Regions from separate parts of the Capillibacterium thermochitinicola genome, predicted to be linked through region 2. Evidence: a T-box and tRNA genes for the amino acid it is inferred to sense, from the RefSeq annotation. Region 2 holds a T-box; the other holds one or more tRNA genes.
What was found. The T-box of region 2 lies ahead of metG (methionine--tRNA ligase). A T-box ahead of a tRNA ligase gene usually reads a tRNA of that ligase, here a tRNA-Met.

Region 1: it encodes a tRNA-Met, which carries the amino acid that the T-box ahead of metG (methionine--tRNA ligase) is inferred to sense. The anticodon was not compared.

What each region holds. Positions count from the first base shown of each region.
Region 1 covers NZ_JAAKDE010000019.1:16,816-27,160, reverse strand. Annotated here, with positions in the region: gene G5B42_RS09255 (PAS domain-containing sensor histidine kinase) at 1-2,032, opposite strand, end outside; tRNA gene G5B42_RS09250 (tRNA-Lys) at 2,239-2,314, opposite strand; tRNA gene G5B42_RS09245 (tRNA-Met) at 2,320-2,396, opposite strand; gene G5B42_RS09240 (S1 RNA-binding domain-containing protein) at 2,478-2,861, opposite strand; gene G5B42_RS09235 (Tex family protein) at 2,978-5,155, opposite strand; gene G5B42_RS09230 (hypothetical protein) at 5,220-5,498, opposite strand; gene yabQ (spore cortex biosynthesis protein YabQ) at 5,616-5,930, opposite strand; gene G5B42_RS09220 (lytic transglycosylase domain-containing protein) at 6,018-6,617, opposite strand; gene G5B42_RS09215 (CTP synthase) at 6,966-8,576, opposite strand; gene G5B42_RS09210 (hypothetical protein) at 8,643-9,434, opposite strand; gene G5B42_RS09205 (FmdB family zinc ribbon protein) at 9,515-9,751, opposite strand; gene G5B42_RS09200 (LysM peptidoglycan-binding domain-containing protein) at 9,937-10,345, opposite strand, start outside.
Region 2 covers NZ_JAAKDE010000001.1:86,369-96,713, forward strand. Annotated here, with positions in the region: gene G5B42_RS00390 (hypothetical protein) at 1-552, shown strand, start outside; gene G5B42_RS00395 (CBO0543 family protein) at 638-1,126, shown strand; gene rsmI (16S rRNA (cytidine(1402)-2'-O)-methyltransferase) at 1,162-2,055, shown strand; gene G5B42_RS00405 (AbrB/MazE/SpoVT family DNA-binding domain-containing protein) at 2,122-2,373, opposite strand; T-box leader at 2,549-2,793, shown strand; gene metG (methionine--tRNA ligase) at 2,852-4,792, shown strand; gene G5B42_RS00415 (TatD family hydrolase) at 4,789-5,559, shown strand; gene G5B42_RS00420 (TatD family nuclease-associated radical SAM protein) at 5,662-6,255, shown strand; gene G5B42_RS12040 (ubiquitin-like domain-containing protein) at 6,383-7,423, shown strand; gene G5B42_RS00430 (response regulator) at 7,546-8,484, shown strand; gene rsmA (16S rRNA (adenine(1518)-N(6)/adenine(1519)-N(6))-dimethyltransferase RsmA) at 8,715-9,551, shown strand; gene G5B42_RS00440 (ribonuclease H-like YkuK family protein) at 9,577-10,047, shown strand; gene recA (recombinase RecA) at 10,116-10,345, shown strand, end outside.

The DNA of each region.
Region 1 (10,345 bases), on a different contig from region 2:
GTTCCAGACGATTGGGGTCGGCGACAACCGGCAATAAAGGTTCCTTCTTGACCAGGCGAATCCGCTTAACGGCGATGACGCCTTGCATCCGTAGTAAAAAATCGTTGATAAACCGGTCCAGGTCAAGACAGACCGTCTTCAGGACCAACTGCCCAGACTCGATCCGTGTCGAATCAACAAGATCGGCGATCATATTATTCATACGGAGGGCGGAAACAGCGATCGCCTGGGCACTGTTGGCGATTTTGGTTTCCTCCTTTGCAATTAACCCCAACAACTGGGCATGGGACAGGATGACCGCCAGCGGCGAACGGAGATCGTGGGAGACCATATGTAAATAATCCTCTCTAATCTGTTCCAAATTCCGCAATTCGGTAACATCCCGGATGGTCACCAGATTCATGAAAATCTGCCCCTGACGGTCTTTGACCGCATTCCCGCTGATCAAAAGGCTCCGTTCTGTTCCGTCCGCCCTTTTTAGCCGGTACTCTTCGTCAGTGAAGTATTGTCCCGCCCGCAGGCGCGTCGTCAACAGTTCGTCCGGAGCCAGCCGCGACCCGTCTTTCCGGAACAAAGCAGCCGGCGACAGGAGTTCCTCAATCGTTTCCGGCCACCCTTGAACACCAGTGATCGCCAACGCTACTTTATTGGCCATCAACAGACGGCCGTTGGGGGCGAGCACCAAAACCCCTTCCCCAATATTATCCAGGAGCACCTGCTTCTGCATGTCCTGCCTTTCGGCCTCGGTCCACGCCTTCTGCTCAATGGCCAGCATTTTCTCCCACTCTTGCTCCGCTTGTTTCGCGTGGGTAATGTCGCGAAAGACCACCACCCCAAGGGTAAGTTCGCCTTTCCGGTTGCGCACGGGTGTTCCGCTGAAATTCCCAATCCAAGTCCGATCTTGGCTTAAATCTTCAACGATCAGTTCTAGATCAAAGAATGCTCCCCCCCGGAGCGGCCGGGCAAACGGGCTAGCCTCCGGGGGCAAAGCGGTCCCTGAAAGCTCTTTGAACCGGTACCTCCGGTTGTACTCGGCAACCGGGCGCAGCGTCTCCTCGGTGGCGTTGAACCCCATCATTCTCATCCCCGCCGGGTTCATAAACACTACCTGGCAACGGGGATCAGTAATGACAATCCCTTCTTTTAAGCTGTTCACCACGGCCTCCAATTGGGCCAGGCCGCTTTCGGCAATCTTCTCCGCGTCTTCCTGCTGCTTTCTGGCTTTTACCTGTTCGGTCACATCAACGACGATAAATAAAAGGGCGGGGGCTTCGGCTTCGGTTAGCTCCAAACGGATAATGGTCAGACGCCAGTAAACTACGCCCCGCTGAAAACCGTCAATCCGAAATTCTGAAGCCACAAAGGGCTCCCCCGTCATCGTCACATAGTCACACGCCCGGACCAGTCCGTTCTCATGTACGCCCGGGATCGTCTCCATGAGGGTCCGCCCCAATGCCCCCTTGTTTCCCTCCATAAACCCCCGGTAAACCGAGTTCGCCCATTTCAGCCGCAGGGAGATACTGTCATACACGGCAATCCCCACCGGCAGATTATTAAGGACCGCTTCCGCCGAGAGAAGCTGCTCAATCCGGCGTTTTTGCAGTGCGTCGATCAAGCTTTGGCCGGTTTGCCCTTGGTCCTCTGTCTTTTGGCCTTCAGGCCGGGCGGGTAAGCCGAAACTCTCTTCCCACCCTGCCGAAACCAAAAGCAACCACCCGGCAAAGGGCTGGCCCGGAGGGAAAACCGGAAGAATCTTCAGTCTCTCCGTAACAAAGGGTTTCTTTCTCTCCTGCACCTGGGCGCAAAGACCACGCAGCTTCACAGCAAAACCGGGAATGAGCTGGTCGATGTCGACTCCATACCAATTCCGGACCGGTGTCGGACTCTGCCGGATAAAATGGTCGTTCACTTTTATTACTTTATAATCCGGTCCGAGCAAAACCATCCCGTCGCCTGCATAGGTGAAGATGTTTTCCAATAATTCGGGGACGGCCTTTTCCGGAAAGGACGATGGAGTAAAACGCTGTTCCATCTTAAAAATCCTCCCACTCTTTCCACGGAAAACTGCCTCGGGTCAGGTACACAGGAAAGATCTTTTCTGCTGAAGAGGGAGTATCTTATGTTAACTTAATACTTCTATCTTTTGCCTACTTTCCCCTGTTATTAATTATACCATTAAAAAGCCCTCAAACTAAACCAAAAAAACCGTCCTTTCCGGACGGTCTTTAACTTTTTTAGTGGTGCGCCATCAGGGACTCGAACCCCGGACCCGCTGATTAAGAGTCAGCTGCTCTACCAACTGAGCTAATGGCGCATATTTGGTGGCGGTGACTGGATTCGAACCAGTGACACTACGGGTATGAACCGTATGCTCTAACCAACTGAGCTACACCGCCAAATAACGACTGCATTCCTGATTATAATACAAATCAATTGGTTTATCAAGATCTTTTTTCCGCGACCGGTCAACTGACCAATTATTTCCCCCTAAAAAGGCTTAAACGCCCTCCTCCTCTTCCTCCGCGTTTTGAATCCATGCTTCTTCTCAAGTCGGATTGGCGTTCATCAGAATCCTTTAAAAACTTCGCCAGCTTATCTTCGAAAGACTGCTGGCTTTGTCGGCTAGGCTTCGGGTGGGCTTGACGGATCGAGAGACCAATCTTTCCGTCTTGCATTGATAAAATCTTCACTTTAACCTGGTCGTTCAGTTGAACAAAGTCTTTGATGTCCTTCACATAAACATCCGCGACTTCGGAAATATGGACCAATCCGGTCATCCCTGGCGAAAGCTCCACAAACGCGCCGAAATTAGTGATCCCGGTGACCTTCCCTTCTACAACCTGGCCCACCGCAAAAGACATATTCAGTTTTTTCCTCCCCTTTGATTTAGAGAATACTCTCCAAAGTAATATATACTATTATATCTCAGTTAAAAATGTGTTGTCAAGGTTGTACGGATAAGGATAGATCTTATCGCCTATTCGACTCCTTTCATGGAGAGGGCAATCCGCCTGCGCTCCGGATCAACATTTAAAATCCGCACTTTCACCGTTTGTCCAATGGCAACGACATCCAAGGGATGGCGCACATACCGCGTCGCCAACTCCGAGATGTGGGCAAGGCCATCCTCCTCAACACCGATGTCAATAAAAGCGCCAAAGTCAACCACATTCCGGACCACGCCGTTTAGGATCATACCCGGTTTTAAATCGTTCATCGATTTAACATCCCGGCGGAAGACCGGGCCCGGCAACTCTTCACGGGGGTCACGTCCCGGGCGGCAAAGCCCGTCAACAATATCCTTCAGGGTGGGCAGGCCGACGTTCAATTTTTCAGCCATCGCCGGCAAATCAAGGGCTTTTAACTTTTCCCGCAACGCGGCCAGCCGGGAGGGGTTCCTTAAATCCGCACTCCCGTAACCCACCGCGGCCAGAAGGGCTTCGGCCACATGGTACGACTCGGGATGAATCCCCGTATTCTCCAGGCTATATTCACCGTCCGGCAAACGCAGAAAACCGGCCGCTTGCGTATAAACGTGGTTGCCCAGTCTCTTCACCTTGAGAAGTTCTTCCCGCCGCCGGAACGGACCGTTTGCTTCGCGGTACGCCACGATAGCACGGGCCAGCGTCGGTCCGATACCCGCCACGTTTTGCAGCAGGAAAGCCGAAGCCGTATTGAGATCAACACCAACATAGTTTACACAAGACTCGACAACGCCTTTTAGCGTTTCACCGAGGCGGTTTTGGTCCACATCATGCTGGTATTCCCCCACCCCGAGAGCCTTCGGTTCAATCTTGACCAATTCGGCCAGGGGATCCTGTAAACGGCGGGCGATGGAGACGGCCCCCCGCATGGCCACATCATAATCGGGTAGTTCTTCCCGGGCAATTTTGGAAGCGGAATAAACGGAGGCGCCGGCTTCGCTGACGATGGTATAATAAACCGGGCGTTCGATCCCGGCCAAAGTCGCCGCCACCAGTTCCTCAGTCTCCCGCGCGGCGGTCCCGTTCCCGCTGGCCACCAAATCAACTTGGTGTTCCATGATTAGCGCCGTCAAGATTGATTTGGCCTCTTCCCACTGGCTTTGGGGCGGGTGAGGGTAAATCGTCGTCGCCGCCACCACCCGGCCGATCGGATCGACCACCACCACTTTGCAACCGGTCCGGAAACCGGGATCGATCCCCATCACTGTTTTACCGCGGACAGGCGGTTGCAACAACAACTGCCGCAAATTAAGGCCGAACACTTTAATCGCCTGCTCTTCGGCAGTTTCCGTTAAAGCGGCGCGGATCTCCCGCTCGATACTGGGAAAAAGCAACCGGTCGAAACTATCCTCGATGGTAGCAATCAGGTGAGGGGTGAATATACTGGCCCGGTTCTTCAGAACCAGCTCTTCCAGGCGGCGAAGAAGAGGAGCCTGGTCAATTTGGAGACTGACCTTTAAATGTCCTTCCTTTTCGCCCCGGTTCAAAGCCAGCACCCGGTGGGGCGGAATCCGCTTCACCGGTTCACTATACTGGTGATACTGGCGGTAGACCTGTGCCTCAGGTTCTTCCGTCTTCAACTCCGAGGCAATCAAGGCATGTTCCCACAGGTAATCCCGGATCATCCGCCGCCACTCCGCCTGGTCCGCGATCTGTTCGGCAATAATATCCAGCGCCCCGGCCAGGGCTTGCTGCGGTTCTTCCACGCCAAGCTCAGGGTTGAGATAGGCCGCGGCCACCTCTTCCGGATCACCAGTGGTCAGTTCCTGAGCCCAGATTAAGGCGGCCAAAGGCTCCAAACCCTGTTCCTTCGCCTTGGTTGCTCTTGTCCGCCGCTTTGGCCGGTAGGGCCGGTAATAGTCCTCTACTTCCTGGCGGATCGTGGCCGCTCTAATCGCCTGCTCCAGCTCGGGAGTGAGTTTCCCCTGCTCCGCAATGCTCCGCAGGACCTCTTCCTTGCGCGCTTCCAGGTTCCGCAGATAACCCAGGCGTTCCTCCAACCGCCGCAGTTGTTCTTCATCCAGCCCGCCCGTAACTTCCTTGCGGTAACGGGCAATAAACGGCAAAGTATTGCCTTCATCAAATAATTTGACTGTTCGTCTTACCTGCTCAATCCCAAGTCCCAGTTCTGATGCTAACTGTGCAATCAGATCCAATGTTTTTAACCGCACCCTTTCTTCGTACTTTTTCCGGCTTTTTTGTTATTACAAAGCAAAAAGGCTGCTTGTCCGCCGTTCAATTCAGCCGCCCAGTTTCCGTCTCGACCAAAGTGTCAATTTCGGCCTGGCGCAACTGCCTTTCTAACTGCTCCATGATTTTTTGTTTCTCCCGCAGGAGGGACCGGGCGTCGCGTAAACGCCGGTTATAAATAAAATAACTATAAAGGCCGCTCCCAATCTGATAGATCAAGATCAAAAAAAGGAACAGCAAGAAAAGGGACAACCCCTTTACCTTAAACCGTTTCCGTCTATTTTCCGTTTCCACCCGTTTCGGAAAATAAACAATCCGGTCCATCTGCACTCCCCTTCCCTCGACCTTGACGCCAGCGTTTCCGCCACTGTAAAAATAAAAGGCCCATTTTTACTTAATTCGCTTCGCGCCCGTCCACTCCTGCCCTTGATCCAAACTTTGCTAAAAAAACCCCCGTCGGCGACGGAGTTTTCTTCTTAACAGTTTTAAATAAAGCTGAATCGTTGGATGAAAGACCCACCGGTAGCAGGCCACCCCAACGACTAAACCGACCCCTAAAGAAACCCGAAGTTCACCGCCGGTCGTAAAGAGGAGCACCGGAAAGATCAAAAAGACCGAGAGGACCCAGAACAAGAAATCGCCCATTTGCCGCCGACGGGTAAAGAAAAACAGACAGCCATCGTAGAGCAACCCCCAACCCAAACCGGTCAAAAAAAGAAACATGAGGGCATTGATTTGCCACCCAATTCCTTCCATCCTTGTGCCCGCCTCCCTTTTTTAATCTTTTATGTTCGTGTTCGGGAATTATGCCTGGCCACAAGGAAGAAATGGCTACTGTTCTGACTAGGCGTGGTGCTTTTTTACCCAAAGCAAAAAGATGGCCCACAAAACCAGCGTGCAGAGGAAGAGACCACGGAGGAAAGTGCGGCCGCGCCGGCTCAAGTCGTAAAGGTTGGCAAAACGGGCCTGCTCATCTTGGGCCAGCAGCTGCCCGAGCCGCCCCAGATAAGTCCGGGTCTCCCTGTACTTGGGGCGGACTTGATCCAGATCGACATTGGTCAACCCCGCATTATATGCTTCGAGCGCCCGGCCGGTTTCGCCGTCATAGTAGTCGATCAGTTCCTTTAGATAGCGCACGCCCGTGGCGATATTCGCTTCGATGTTGAAAATACAGTCCCGGCCGTGGTTCTTTTCGCCTGGCCGGTGCCGGCCGTCGCACTTCGAATCCGGGTTATAAGCCTGCCACACTCCAGGTGTCAACTGCATCAAACCACAGGCCCCCTTCGGTGAGTAAGCCTCGGGGTCAAAACTGCTTTCCACCTGGATCACCGCCGTCACCAGTTGGGGACTGACATTAAACAAGAGGGCATAACGGTGGATAATCTCGTGCATTTCCGTACTTACCGGAATCGTCCCGGCTGAATAGGAAAAATAAGCCCCCAAAACCTCCTTCAGCTGGGTCTCCTGTCGTTCGAGCCAAAAAAAACAACCCGGTCATGAGGAGAAAAAGCACCAGCATCAGCCTGAGGAAAGCCCGGAAAACCGGACGCGAAGGCCGCGCCCGGAAAACATCGATCAAAAGTAAAAACGGGCTGCAGACGATCCGGAACATTTGCAGTGGTAGGTTCTCTTTTTCCTTCCGGGACTTTACCTTCCGCACCGGCCTGTTCCCAGGAAGCGGATATGGCGTCTCCATGTTACCCCTCCCGTTCTTCCCTTTTCTGCGGCCCCCGCCCCTTCCCTGCTAAAGGTTAAAGGCGGGAAAAACGGGTTTTCGGGATTATCGCCAGTTTAGTGCCCTCCATTGCGTTTGGCTAAAGCAGCGCCGATAAAAGAAGAGAAAAGCGGTTGGGCGTGGTGCGGCCTTGATTTAAACTCCGGATGAAACTGGGTCGCGATAAACCAGGGATGTTCTGGTAGTTCGATAATTTCAACCAGGTTTTTGTCGACCAACACCCCGCTAATCAACAGGCCATGGTTTTTAAACTGTTCATAATAGCGGCTGTTTACTTCGTAACGATGCCGGTGCCGTTCTTGAATTACCTCCTGCCCATAGATGGCATAGGCTTTACTCCCCGGCTGAAGGCGAACGGGTTGCAGTCCTAAGCGCATGGTTCCGCCCAGGTTTTCAATGTCTTTCTGTTCCGGCAGGAGATCCACCACCGGGTGGGCCGTCTCCGGATTAAACTCGGAAGAATTGGCGTCCGTCAAACCGCAAACATGACGGGCAAATTCAATAATTGCGCACTGGAGACCGAGACAGATCCCGAAATAAGGGATCTTTTCCCGCCGGGCATAACCCGCCGCGGCAATCTTCCCTTCCACACCCCGGTAACCAAAACCGCCCGGCACCAAGATCCCATCCATTCCGGCGAGGAACTTTTCCGCACCTTCCGTTTCGATCTTCTCCGCATCGATCCAGTGGATCCGTACCGCCGTTTCGTGGGCTACTCCGGCGTGGTGCAGCGCCTCCGCCACACTTATATAAGCATCGGGCAGCGTAACGTATTTGCCGACTAAAGCAATATTCACCTCAAACCGGGGGTTTTTCATCTTCTCCACAAAGGCGCGCCACGTCATTAAATCCCGTTCCCCACAGTTTAAACCGAGCCGTTTGATGATAAACTCGTCCAAACCGGCCTTTTCCAAATAAAGGGGGACCTCATAAATGGTCTCAACATCGGGATTGGAGATCACGGCATCCTTTTTAATATCGCAGAAAAGGGCAATCTTTGCTTTTAGGTCATCCGGAATCGGCTGCTCCGACCGGCAGACGATCACGTCCGGTTGGATCCCGATCCCGCGCAACTCTTTCACGCTGTGCTGGGTCGGCTTGGTTTTTAGTTCGGCAGAAGAGGGGAGGTAGGGGACCAACGTCACATGGATATACATGGTATCATCGCGACCAACTTCCGATTTAAACTGGCGAATGGCTTCCAAGAAAGGCAAACTTTCAATGTCGCCGACCGTCCCGCCAATCTCAACAATCACCACATCGGCTTGGCTTTCTTCGGCCACCAGTCTGATCCGGTCTTTAATCTCGTTGGTAATATGGGGGATCACTTGCACCGTCCCCCCTAAAAAGGCACCCTGCCGCTCTTTGTTCAGGACGGACCAGTAGATCTTCCCGGTCGTCACGTTGTTATTCTTCGATAAGTTCTCATCGATAAACCGTTCGTAATGGCCTAAATCCAAATCGGTCTCCGCGCCGTCGTCGGTAACGAAAACTTCGCCATGTTGGTAAGGGCTCATTGTTCCCGGGTCGACGTTGATATAGGGGTCAAACTTTAAAATACTGACTTTCACCCCTCGACTCTTTAAAAGTCGTCCAATCGATGCTGCGGTAATCCCTTTTCCCAACGAGGAGACTACGCCTCCGGTAATGAAAATATATTTAGCCACTATTCTCCCCCTAGCTTTAAAAGTATCTTTATTAAGTCAGTTTTAGCATTAACTTTTTCGTGAACCCTAACCATTATTCCGGTCAAAACTTCCTCCAGCTGATTCTTCCAGGGCCGGGACGACGGGATCCGGATACTTCGCCATCACGCCGTGGAACAAGTGGATCATAAACACCTGTAAAAAGCTGCCGAAAAAGAGCAGTAGTAAGGGGGCGATCAACGTGAAAACCACCCCAACCAAAACCAGGATGAAGAAGGCACCAACAGTCAGCAGGGTATTGTCCAAGAACAAAATTAAGGTTTTCTTGATCACCTTTTTCACCGTATTACGTTGCAACACGAGAAGCCCCGGTAAATAAAGGGTAGCAAAGACCAAAAAAAGAAAAAGATACAACAGGAAAAAGCCTAAGATTTTCAGGGTAAAATCTTTTAACACAAAAAAACAGATGACCAGATCAACCAGGCAAAAAAGAAGGAGGCCCGTATAGAGCGCATAAACTCCCGCCGCTGTCCAATAGTGCTTCCTGAGCCCATCCCACAACCCCTTGAGTTCAGCCTCGTCGTTGATCACCTGATTCATCTGGTAAAACAGGACGGTTTGGACCGGGCCGAGGATGAAGGCGGCATAAGGGACCCCAAACATGAGGAAAGAAAGAAACAAGTTCAATGGATGAGTTTGGTTTTCCAAGGTAGCAGGCAATAGGTTAAAGAAAGGCTGCGCAAAAAGGATGGAAACCACCAACAACCCAAACCAAAGGACACTGATGAACATCGAATAACCTAAATGGTGGTAGATGTCAACAACCGTCTGTTTGAAGATGAAAAAGAGATTCCGCTCCTTTTTCCCCACTGACGCCACGTCGCTCCCCCCTTTAAGTCAGAACACAGGCAAATAGTCATTAAAAGAAAGGTCGCCTAAAGAAGGGACCTTTCTGAAATTTATGAAACCTTTTGTTCGCTTGTCGACGAAGATTGGTTACTGTCCTTGTCTTGGCTGGGTTTGCGGTTGTCGGTGATATAGAAACCGCTCCCTTTGAAGATAATCCCTACGTTGCGGCTGATCTGTCGCTGGGCTTCTCCGCCACAATGGGGACAAACCGTCAACGGTTCTTCGGTGATCTTCTGAAACCACTCGAACCGGCCGCATTTTGCACACATATAGTCGTAGGTTGGCATCTCCTCACCTCCATACTAAACACCAACGCTTATTTTAAGAAGTTTCGGCGATGTAACTTCGGTTTTTACCTACATTTCAATAATATACGCCAATTCCAGATGCTTGTCAAGGATTGTCCCCTCCGTAAAAAGCGCGGAAAAAAAGACGCCTTACGGCGTCTTTTGTGTCTTTCTCCTCCTTCCTTCTAGTTGGCAATCGGGACCTTTGGAATGAGGAGCTTTTTCCCTAAAACCAGCTCTTGGTCAGTACCGGTCAACTGGTTCGCCTTAGCCAGGGCCGCCATGGTCGTATTATAGCGACGGGCAATCCCCCATAACGTGTCACCCGGCTGCACCACGTAAAACAACATGCTTGGTTTCGGCCCTTCCTCCGGCAATACCAAGGCGCTGTCGCTAACCAGAGACAACTCGCGGTTTTGCGTTATGGTGATCATCGCCTTGAACTCCCAAACCAGTTTGATCGTTCTCTCGTCCTCCAGTTCCACTTTGGGCCGCTGGGGATTGAGGAAAACCCGGGCTTGCATCTCGGCTTCCACCCCGGGAAGGTCTAAGGTGGTGCCGAAGGTTAAAGCTTCCGTTCCGCCCTGCCCCCAA
Region 2 (10,345 bases):
TTAATGCGGACCGATGACAACCTCTGGGGGTGGCCCGAATACCGGGTCGGCCTTTTGCGGCAAGAGAATGGGTGGTTACAACTGCAAGAGCTTGGTCCGGCCTTTTCCAACCTGGGGGACGGGGAACCGGCCAGTGGCGTTTACCTCGCCGATATTTTGGAGGGCCGGGAGACGGAGATCATCTTTCTCCACCGGGAGTACGATCTGAAAACGAGGAGCCGTAAATTGCGGCTGGAGATCTACGCCAAACAAGGGCCGGCTTGGAAACGTGCCCACGAGATGGATCTGGTCTATGACGACCTGCTGCTGAGTTCGATCAATGGTGAACTTTGGCTCTATGGATTTGCGCGGGAAGGACAGAATAATGAAGAAGGAACCGTTTACGGGTTTGAATGGCGGAACGGACGGTTTAATTACCAACAAAGAAGTAATGTTCCCCGTTTCAGTGCCTTTTTGAATACGCTTTCCGCGCGGCGGACCGACTTTTTGCGCCCCGAATACATGGTCTTTCCTCCGGTGGCGGAGCAGCCGGCAGGAACCGACCAACCATAACCGCCGGCAGTTTTCGGCAGGGGCGTTTCGGGGACTGGAGGACTGAAGCGGTGGAACCGGAGGGGGGATCCTTCTGGCTTACCGGTTGGTCGGAGTTGGTTTATGGTTTGTTTTTCTTCTCGTCGTCCCGCGGCGGGAGTGGCGTGACTTATACCCAACCATCGTTTTCACGGCTTTACTGGCGACCATTACCGACCTGCTGGGGGTCACTCTCGGCCAATGGGAATACATCGGGCCGACGACCGGCGGTTTAAGTCTCTGGTCTGATTTGGGTATTGCCCCCCCACAAGGGGGGTTTGCCGTTTATTTGTCGAGACGGTATCCCCGTTGGGCTTGGTTGAACTGGTTCGTTTGGATTGGGGCCAATGCCGTGGGCGAATGGCTCTTTGTGCAGTGGGGCCTCATCCGTTATCACCAGTGGAATACTTTAAAAGCCAGCCTTTTCTATATTCCCTTCTTTGCCCTGATCTTTCTTCAGGAGCGGTGGTGGCGTACGGAGCAGGCCGCCAGTAAGGCGGCCGAGTCGGCCGTTGGGTCCGGCCCAAAGAGGATTTTTACCGGCCGGCGTGATTAGCAGAAAGAAGACGGGTAGAATGGAGAAGAGGGTCGATGAACGAGGAATACAGGGCGAGCAATCAACCGCAAGGCGAACCGGTGGCCGGGTGTTTGTACTTGGTCACCACCCCCATCGGTAATCTGGAGGATTTAACCCCCCGGGCGGCCCGGATCTTGAAAGAAGTGGATTTAATCGCCGCCGAGGATACCCGGCAGACCAGGAAACTCCTGGCTCACCTTGGTATTCAGCAGCGGATCGTCAGTTATTACCGGGAGAAGGAACAGGAAAGGGCGGCGCTGCTGCTGGAGTACCTGAAAAACGGGGCGCAGATTGCAGTGGTCAGTGATGCGGGGACGCCGGGGCTCTCCGATCCCGGCGCTGTTTTGGTGGCAAAAGCAGTGGCGTCCGGCATTCAGGTCGTCCCGGTGCCCGGAGTTTCGGCTTGCCTGGCGGCGCTGGTGGCTTCCGGTCTGCCCACCCACCGGTTTGTCTTCGAAGGTTTTTTGCCCCGGAAGCCAAAGGAGAAAAAAGCCCGTCTGGCCGCCCTGGCCGGTGAAGAACGGACCATTGTCCTTTATGAAGCTCCCCATCGTTTAACCGAAACCCTCGAGCTTCTTGCCCGGCAGCTTGGCCCGGAGCGGCCGGTGGTGATTGCCCGGGAATTAACGAAGAAATTTGAAGAATTCTGGCGGGGAACGCTGGCGGAGGCGGTCCGGGTCTGGTCGGCCCGGGATGTAAGAGGCGAATTTACGCTGGTGTTGGCGGGCCGTTCGCCGGAAGCCGAGGAGGAGCCGGAGGCGGCCGACTATGAGTGTTTATACCAGGAAATACAACAACGCTGCCGCGCCGGGGAGAAAGCCTCCGCCGTGATTCGCGAGATTGCCCAGCGGGACAATCTGTCCCGAAGCGACCTTTATCAGTACTACCAAAAAAGAAAAGGGGATTAACTCCCCCTTGTTTTCCGAAACAGTGAAGCCAACATCTGAATCGAAAGGATTATGGAAAAGGACAGATTAAGAGACGACTTTCATGGCATCCAAACAATCCTGGCAGATGTTTTTTTCCTTGAAATTTCGGACATTATCGGCATTTCCGCAAAAGATACAGGCTGGTTCATATTTCTTGAGGATAATTCTTTCCCCGTCGACGTAAATCTCTAAAGCATCTTTCTCTTCGATGCGAAGGGTGCGACGTAATTCGATGGGAATAACAACCCGGCCCAACTCATCTACCTTACGGACAATTCCGGTGGATTTCATCATGATCTATTCCTCCTTTTCCGATAAGATTCGACAATCAACTACAAGCTAATTGTACCTTATTTTCCAAACTAAGTCAATGGTGGGAATAATTAATTTGGGAATTTTTATCATAACGGCTTAAAACTTGACAAACCGGTTGACAATGGGTATTAATATATTAATAAACACTGGATAGCCTTAAAAAGCAATGAAGGGTAGGAGTAGTCTTCCTGAAGCGTAGACAGCGAGCCGGGATGGTGGGAGCCGGCCGGGGACGGAGGGACGAAGATGGACCCGGAGCAGTACACTGAAAGGGGAGCAGTCCGCCAGTAGGTGTACCGGTGGCGCCCGTTAACGCGCAAGGCCAGGGCTGGACCCTGTCCGCCAAGTCTCTGTTTTACAGAGAGAATTGGGGTGGTACCGCGGGAAATCCTCGCCCCCAAAGCATTGTCCTTTGGGTGGAGAGGTTTTTTTATTACCAAATTTTAAGGAGGAGTTCGGTATGGGGAAATTCTATGTGACAACACCAATTTACTATCCCAGTGACAATTTACATATTGGTCATGCCTACACAACGGTGGTCGCCGATGCGTTGGCCCGTTACCACCGGCTGCTGGGGGAGGATGTTTATTTCCTTACCGGCACCGATGAGCACGGGCAAAAGATCCAGCGCCGGGCGGAGGCGGCGGGTAAAACGCCACAGGCGTTTGTTGACGAGATTGTCGACAATATTAAATCTTTATGGAAATTACTGAAAATTAGCAACGATGATTTTATCCGGACAACCGAGCCCCGCCACACCGAAAAAGTGCAGCGCATCTTCCAACGGTTGTACGATCAAGGGGATATTTACAAAAGTGAGTACGAAGGCCTCTACTGTACACCGTGCGAAGCCTTTTGGCTGGAACGCCAGCTGGTGGACGGGAAATGTCCGGATTGCGGGCGCGAAGTGGAAAAAGTCCGTGAGGAAAGCTACTTTTTCCGCTTGTCAAAATATGCGGACCGCCTGATGGCCCACATTGAAGCGAATCCCGATTTCATCCAGCCGGTTTCGCGGAAAAACGAGATGATCAACAATTTTTTGCGGCCGGGCCTGGAAGATCTTTGTGTTTCGCGGACGACTTTTTCGTGGGGGATTCCCGTCCCCTTTGACCAAAAGCATGTGATCTACGTTTGGCTTGACGCCTTGACCAATTATATTACGGCTTTAGGTTACCCTGACGAGGCGGGGAAAGGCGGCCTTTTTGACCGGTTCTGGCCGGCCGACCTGCACCTGGTCGGGAAAGAGATTGTCCGCTTCCACACGATCATCTGGCCGATCATCTTGATGGCGTTGGGCTTGCCTTTACCGAAGCAGGTTTTTGGCCACGGCTGGCTGGTTTTGGACGGCGGGAAAATGTCCAAATCCAAGGGGAATGTGATCGATCCGGTGGTTTTGGTGGAGAAATACGGATTGGATGCGGTCCGGTATTTTCTTCTGCGGGAGGTGCCCTTTGGGGCGGACGGCGTCTATTCGGAAGAGGCGCTGGTCCTCCGGATTAATACAGATTTGGCTAACGACCTGGGGAATCTTTTGCACCGTACCCTCTCGATGGTGGAGAAGTTCGCCGGCGGAGTGGTTCCCGCGCCCGGGGGGTACGGACCATTGGAAGAAGCCTTGATCGCGGAGGCCAACCTGACTTTGGAAAAAGTCCAAAAACACATGGACAAACTGGAGGTCTCCGACGCTCTGGCCGCCATCTTTGCGCTGATTGGCCGGGCGAACAAGTATATTGACGAGGCGGCACCCTGGAGCTTGAATAAACAGGGTAACCGGGAGCGGCTGGGTACGGTCCTTTATACGATGGTCGAAGTGATCCGGTTGAGTGCGGTCCTGCTGACACCTTTCCTGGTGGAGACCCCGGCCCGGATCTTTGCCCAGTTGGGCCTGGATACGGACCCGACCGCCCAGGGGTTGGTGGCCGGAGGGAAATGGGGTCAGTACCCGGCCGGGACCAAAGTACGTAAAGGCGACCCGCTTTTCCCGCGGATCGAATGGGAAAAGGAGACCGGTGCGGAGAAGGAAAAACCGGCTCCCGCGCAACCGCAGGAAAAGGCGGCCCCGCCGGCGGCGGAACCGGAGCAGATTACCTATGAAGAGTTTGCCAAAATCCAATTGCGGGTGGCCAAGGTTCTGGCGGCGGAGAGGCTGGAAGGCACCGATAAACTGCTGCGTTTGCAGGTCCGGCTGGGGAGCGAAGAGCGGCAGATTGTGGCCGGGATCGCCAAGTATTACCAACCGGAGGAGTTGGTCGGTAAGGAGATTGTGGTCGTGGCCAACCTGAAACCGGCCAAACTGCGGGGGGTCCTCTCCCAGGGCATGCTCCTGGCGGCGAGTAATGGCGATCAGTTGGCCCTGGTTGTTCCCGAAAAGACGGTGGGGGACGGGGCGGAAGTCCGATGAGACTCTTCGACACCCACTGTCACTTGAACGACGAAGCTTATCAAGGCGATTTGACCGCCGTTTTAGAGCGGGCGCGCCGCGCGGGGGTAGCCCGGATGCTGGTGGTTGGGTACGACCTGCCCTCTTCCCGCCGGGCCTTGGCTTTGGCCGAGGCCGAAGAGGGGATTTACGCTGCGGTCGGGATTCATCCGCATGAGGCGGCGGCCGTCACCGCCGCCGACCTTGACCGTTTGGAAGAGATGATGGCCCACCCGAAAGTCGTTGCCCTTGGGGAAATCGGCCTTGATTACCATTATGAGAATTCACCCCGCCGGGCGCAACAGGAAGCTCTCCGGGCCCAGCTGGCCTTGGCGCGGAAGGCCGGAAAACCGGTGGTGATTCACGGGCGGGAAGCCCACGCCGATTTGGTGGCGGCCCTGAAAGCGGAGGGCGGCTGTTACCAGGGTGTAATGCATTGTTATTCCGGGAGCAAAGAAGCAGCCCGCGATTATTTAGAGATGAATCTCCATATCTCGGTGGCCGGGCCGGTGACTTTTAAGAATGCCCGGAAACTGCTGGAAGTGGTGCCGGCTCTGCCTCCGGATCGTTTGTTGATCGAAACCGATGCGCCCTATTTGGCCCCCCACCCCTGGCGGGGACGGCGGAACGAGCCGGCCTACCTGTTGGCGGTAGCCGAACGCGTTGCCGAGCTCTTGGGGATGACGGCGGAGGCGGTGGCGGATCTGACCTGGAACAACGGCGCGGCCTGTTTCGGGCTGACACCCTAAACAATTCAACGGAGAAGGAAACACCGTTTGGTTCCGGCGGATAAATGCGGGCAAAGACAAAATAGTAATGAGGAACGAGCGACTGATTGGGGAGGCACAGGGATGGGTAATATTTTTGCGTATTCAATCGAAGACCGTCTTTATCTAAATATCACCAACCGGTGTCCGAACCGTTGTGTTTTTTGTATTCGCCATAATGAGCGGGGGGTCGGGTACGACCTGTGGCTGGACCGGGAACCGTCGGTGGAGGAGGTCCTGGCGGCGGCCGGTGATGTCTCGGCCTACCGGGAAGTTGTTTTCTGTGGGTACGGCGAGCCTCTACTCCGGTGGGAGGTGGTGGTCGGGGTCGCCCGCGCCTTGAAAGAACGTTTCGGGGTACCGATCCGGATTAACACCAATGGTTTGGCCGAGGCGGTGCTGGGACAGCCGATCCTGCCCCATCTGGCCGGCTTGGTGGATGTCATTTCGATTAGTTTAAATGCGGCCGATGCGGCCATGTACGATCGTTTATGCCATTCCGAACTGGGGCCGGAGGCCTATCCGGCTTTGCTCCGTTTTATCCGGGACAGTAAGTTGTATATCCCGCGGGTCATCGTGTCGGTGGTAGCGATCCCGAATTTTGATCCGGAACCCGCCAGGCGGCTCGCCCGCGAGCTCGGGGTGGAACTGCGGATTCGCCCCTACCAAACCGAATAGCTGATTAATCTTTCCGCATATTTCCAGCAGGAGACGGTTGAACGCAGAAGGAATTGTTTAGAAACAGAACCAGCTTTGGGTTCTCCTTGGGCTGGGCTTTTTGTGCGACAAAAAGCCTTTGGGAGGAGTGATCATTTTGCAAGTGCGGAAGGTGTGGGCGCCCGGGTGGCGGTTGCCCTTGCGGTCCGGAACTTATTGGGTAAACATCCTGGCGGGACTGGCCTTTTTCCTTTTGCTGTTTTATGCGTGGCGGCTGCAGACGATCGCGGTGACCGTGGACGGTGTGCAGGTTAAGCTGACGACGACGGCACCGACGGTCGAGGCGGCGCTGGCCAAAGCCGGTGTGGTTGTCCGTTCCGGTGATGAGGTCTCCCCCGGTTTAGGGACAAGGGTGCGGGAAGGGATGACCATTACGATTCGGCGCGGAGTGGATTTCGTGATTGAGGCTGATGGACAAGCAATCGAGGTCCGGATGCCCCCGGTAACGGTGGCCGAGGCCCTCCAGCGGACCGGGATCAGCCTGGGGACGGCGGACCGTCTTTCTTTGCCCGCCGACGCCCAGGTCTGGGCAGGCCTACGTTTAAAGGTGACGCGGGTGACCACGGAGCGTGTGACCATTGAATCAAAGTTCACGCCGAAGGTGACCTATGTTAACGATGCGAATCTGGATAAGGGGAAACAGCGGGTTGTTAACCCCGGCGAACCCGGGATTCTGGCACGGGAGTACACGGTGGTTTATGAGGACGGGCAAGAGGTCTCCCGGCAGCTGGTCGGGGAACGGGTGGAAAAACCGGCGGTGCAGAAAGTGATTGCCCGGGGAACCCGCCCGGTGATCCGGACGGCGAACGTCGCCGGGGGAAAGACGATCCGTTATACTGATGTGTTCATCATGGAAGCAACGGCCTATGAACCGGGGCCTCAATCGTGCGGGATCTATGCCGACGGTTATACATACACGGGGAAAAAGGCAACTTACGGGATTGCGGCGGTTGACCCGAAGGTGATTCCGCTTGGGACCAAACTCTATATCGAAGGGTACGGGTTTGCCGCGGCTGAAGATATCGGAAGCGACATTAAAGGGAACCGGATCGATGTTTGTTATGATACCGTCCGCGAGGCGTTGCTGTGGGGGCGCAAGCGCGTGAAAGTTTATATTCTGGCTCCGTAAAGTGCCCGGATGATGAAAGTTGGGGAAAAAACCGGTTTTTTCCGGTTAAGGAAGAGGAATAGGTTGCCTTTCGTCGAACCATTGAATACGGAGGGAAAGCGAGGGGAAGGAGCGGTCTTTTGATGAATCTGGACAGGGTGTTGATAGCCGAGAGCGATCCGCACCTGGCTGAATTAATGGTGATTCGGCTTTCGAATGCCGGTTATCAGCTGGCCACGTGTACCCAGGGGAATGAGGTATTGACGAAGGCCCTTGATTTTAAACCGGGCGTGGTGATTGTCGACCAGTATTTGACGGATAAGGACGGATTGGAAGTCTGTTATGAATTGAGATTACATTCGGCCACCCGCAACATCGGGATTATCCTTTTGACGCAAGAGGAGATTAACCTGGCCGACCTGGTCGGGCTGGGGGTACGGATTGACACGCAGTTAATCAAGCCATTTAAACCCAAGGATATTTTGACGGAAGTAAATACCCTGATGGCCGAGCGACGGGCCACCACGAAGAACTCGCTGACCGGCTTTCCCGGCTGGGATGCCATACGGCGGGAGATCGCGGAACGAATAACGGCGGGCGTTGATTGCGATCTGCTCTTTATTGATATCAATAATTTCCGGATCTACAATCAATGCTACGGCTTCAGCGCCGGCGATGAGGCCCTGCGTTTATTGTGCCGGCTGCTCCTGGAAGTAACCGATGAACTGGATTCACCGGATATTTTTATTTCCCATATTCATGGCGATGATTTTGCGGTGATGCTGCCGGTGGGGACCGGCGAGCAGGTCGGGCGCGCTTTGATTGACCGTTTTGACCAGGAGGTTCTCCAGCTTTACCTGGAGGACGACCGGGAACGGGGCGGGATGTATCTGCAAAGGCCTGACGGCCGTCTTGAACAGTGGCCTTTGATGTCGCTGTCGGTCGCGCTGATCAACGGCATCATTGATAAATACCGGCATCCTTTGGAAACCAAGACCGTTGGGGAAGAGTTGCTCAAACGGCTGAAGGTAAGGCCCGGCAGTAATTTGTTGCGGGATCGGTCAAGCAATTCTCCGGCTTAAGGGGACCTGGCGGCGTTTTCGTGCTTAATTCCACTACTCCTTGTTACCCCCGCCGGGGTCACTTCATATGCTTGATTGATAAAACAGGGAAGGATGGTCCTTCCCTGTAGAAATAATAAATGAGGCATAATAAAAAACGGAAAGGGATTCCTCTTTACCAGGTAAGGTGGTAGAAAATTACGGAAGAGAAGCGACTGAATTTAACTTCTCCCCGCCAAGTCCAGCAGTTGATGGCCAAGTACCAGGTGGTGCCGAAAAAAGGATTAGGCCAAAATTTCTTGGCGGATGCCAATATTCTCCGTAAAATTGTAGACGCGGCGGAACTTACTGTCGCGGATGTGGTTTTGGAGATTGGGACCGGGGTTGGTGCCCTGACGACCGCTTTAGCCCAGGCGGCCGGGCGGGTAATTACGGTGGAGACCGACCGCACGCTCGCGCCGCTCCTGGCGGAAGTCCTGGCCGGGCGGGACAATGTGCAGCTGGTTTTTGGTGATATATTAAAGTATGACCCCGCCGCTTTACTGCCGTCGCCGGTGACCGCCCCGAAAGTGGTGGCGAATTTGCCCTATTATATAACCACCCCGATCATCTTCCACCTCCTCGAAGCCGGCGTCCCGTGGCAACGCCTGGTTTTTCTGGTGCAAAAGGAAGTGGCCGACCGGATGGTTTCGCCGCCCGGCAACAAGGTATACGGTGCCCTTTCGGTGATGATCCAGTCGTATTGCCATGTTGAGTTGGCCGGGGTCGTGCCGCCGACGGTCTTTATCCCGAGGCCGAAGGTCCATTCGGCGATTGTTAAACTGACTCCGCGTCCGCGGGAGTTTTCCCCCGCCACCGCACGTTGTTTCTCCCTCCTGGTGCGGACGGTTTTTTCCTCGCGCCGTAAAAATCTTTATAATTCATTGCGCGGGATTTTTTCCCAGTTGGGAGGAGAAGCAAACGTGATGGAAGCCTTACGGGCCCTGGGGCTTGATCCCCAGCAAAGGGGAGAGACCCTTTCGCCGGCGGAGTTTTATGCATTAGCCGATCTTTGTGGGAAGAACTTGAAAGGTCTGCCCCAGACTTAGCCTTTTGAACGAAGAGAGGATGAAGATGAACTTTATCAGCCCGAGCAAAGGACGACTCAGTTTCAACCAGATGTTCCGGGATCTCCTCGCGTTCATTAACGAGCATCCCGATGATACCTACAAGATGATCGTCGGAACCGATTCCCAGGAGCGGCAGGACGTTTATTATGTGACGGCGGTCGTGATCTTGCGGGAAGGGAAAGGCGGACGTTTTTATTACGCCAAGGAGAAGCAGAAGGGTCAGCTCTCGATGAAGCAGCGGATCTTTTTGGAGGCTGCCCGCAGTTTGGAAGTGGCTTCCCGTCTGGCCGCGAAGTTTATGGCGGTGGGCAAAACCGATTTTAATATCGAGATCCACCTCGACGTGGGGCAACAAGGCCGAACCAAGGAGATCATCAGGGAAGTGGTGGGGATGGTGACCGGCAGCGGGTTTGACGCGCGAATTAAACCCGACTCCTACGGTGCGACCAAGGTGGCGGATAAGTTCACAAAATAATCGTGATTGACACTTTTGTGCACTTTTGTTATACTCAAGGCGAACAAATGTTTGGAGGAGGCAAAAAGATGGCCGTAGATGAGAAACAGAAAGCATTGGAGGTGGCGATCCTCCAGATCGAAAAACAGTTTGGGAAAGGTTCGATCATGAGGATGGGGGAAGCGGACACCAAGATGAACATAGATGTGATTCCAACCGGGGCGATTACTTTAGACTTGGCGCTGGGAGTGGGGGGGATTCCCCGCGGCCGGGTGATTGAGATTTACGGACCCGAATCCTCAGGAAAAACCACCGTGGC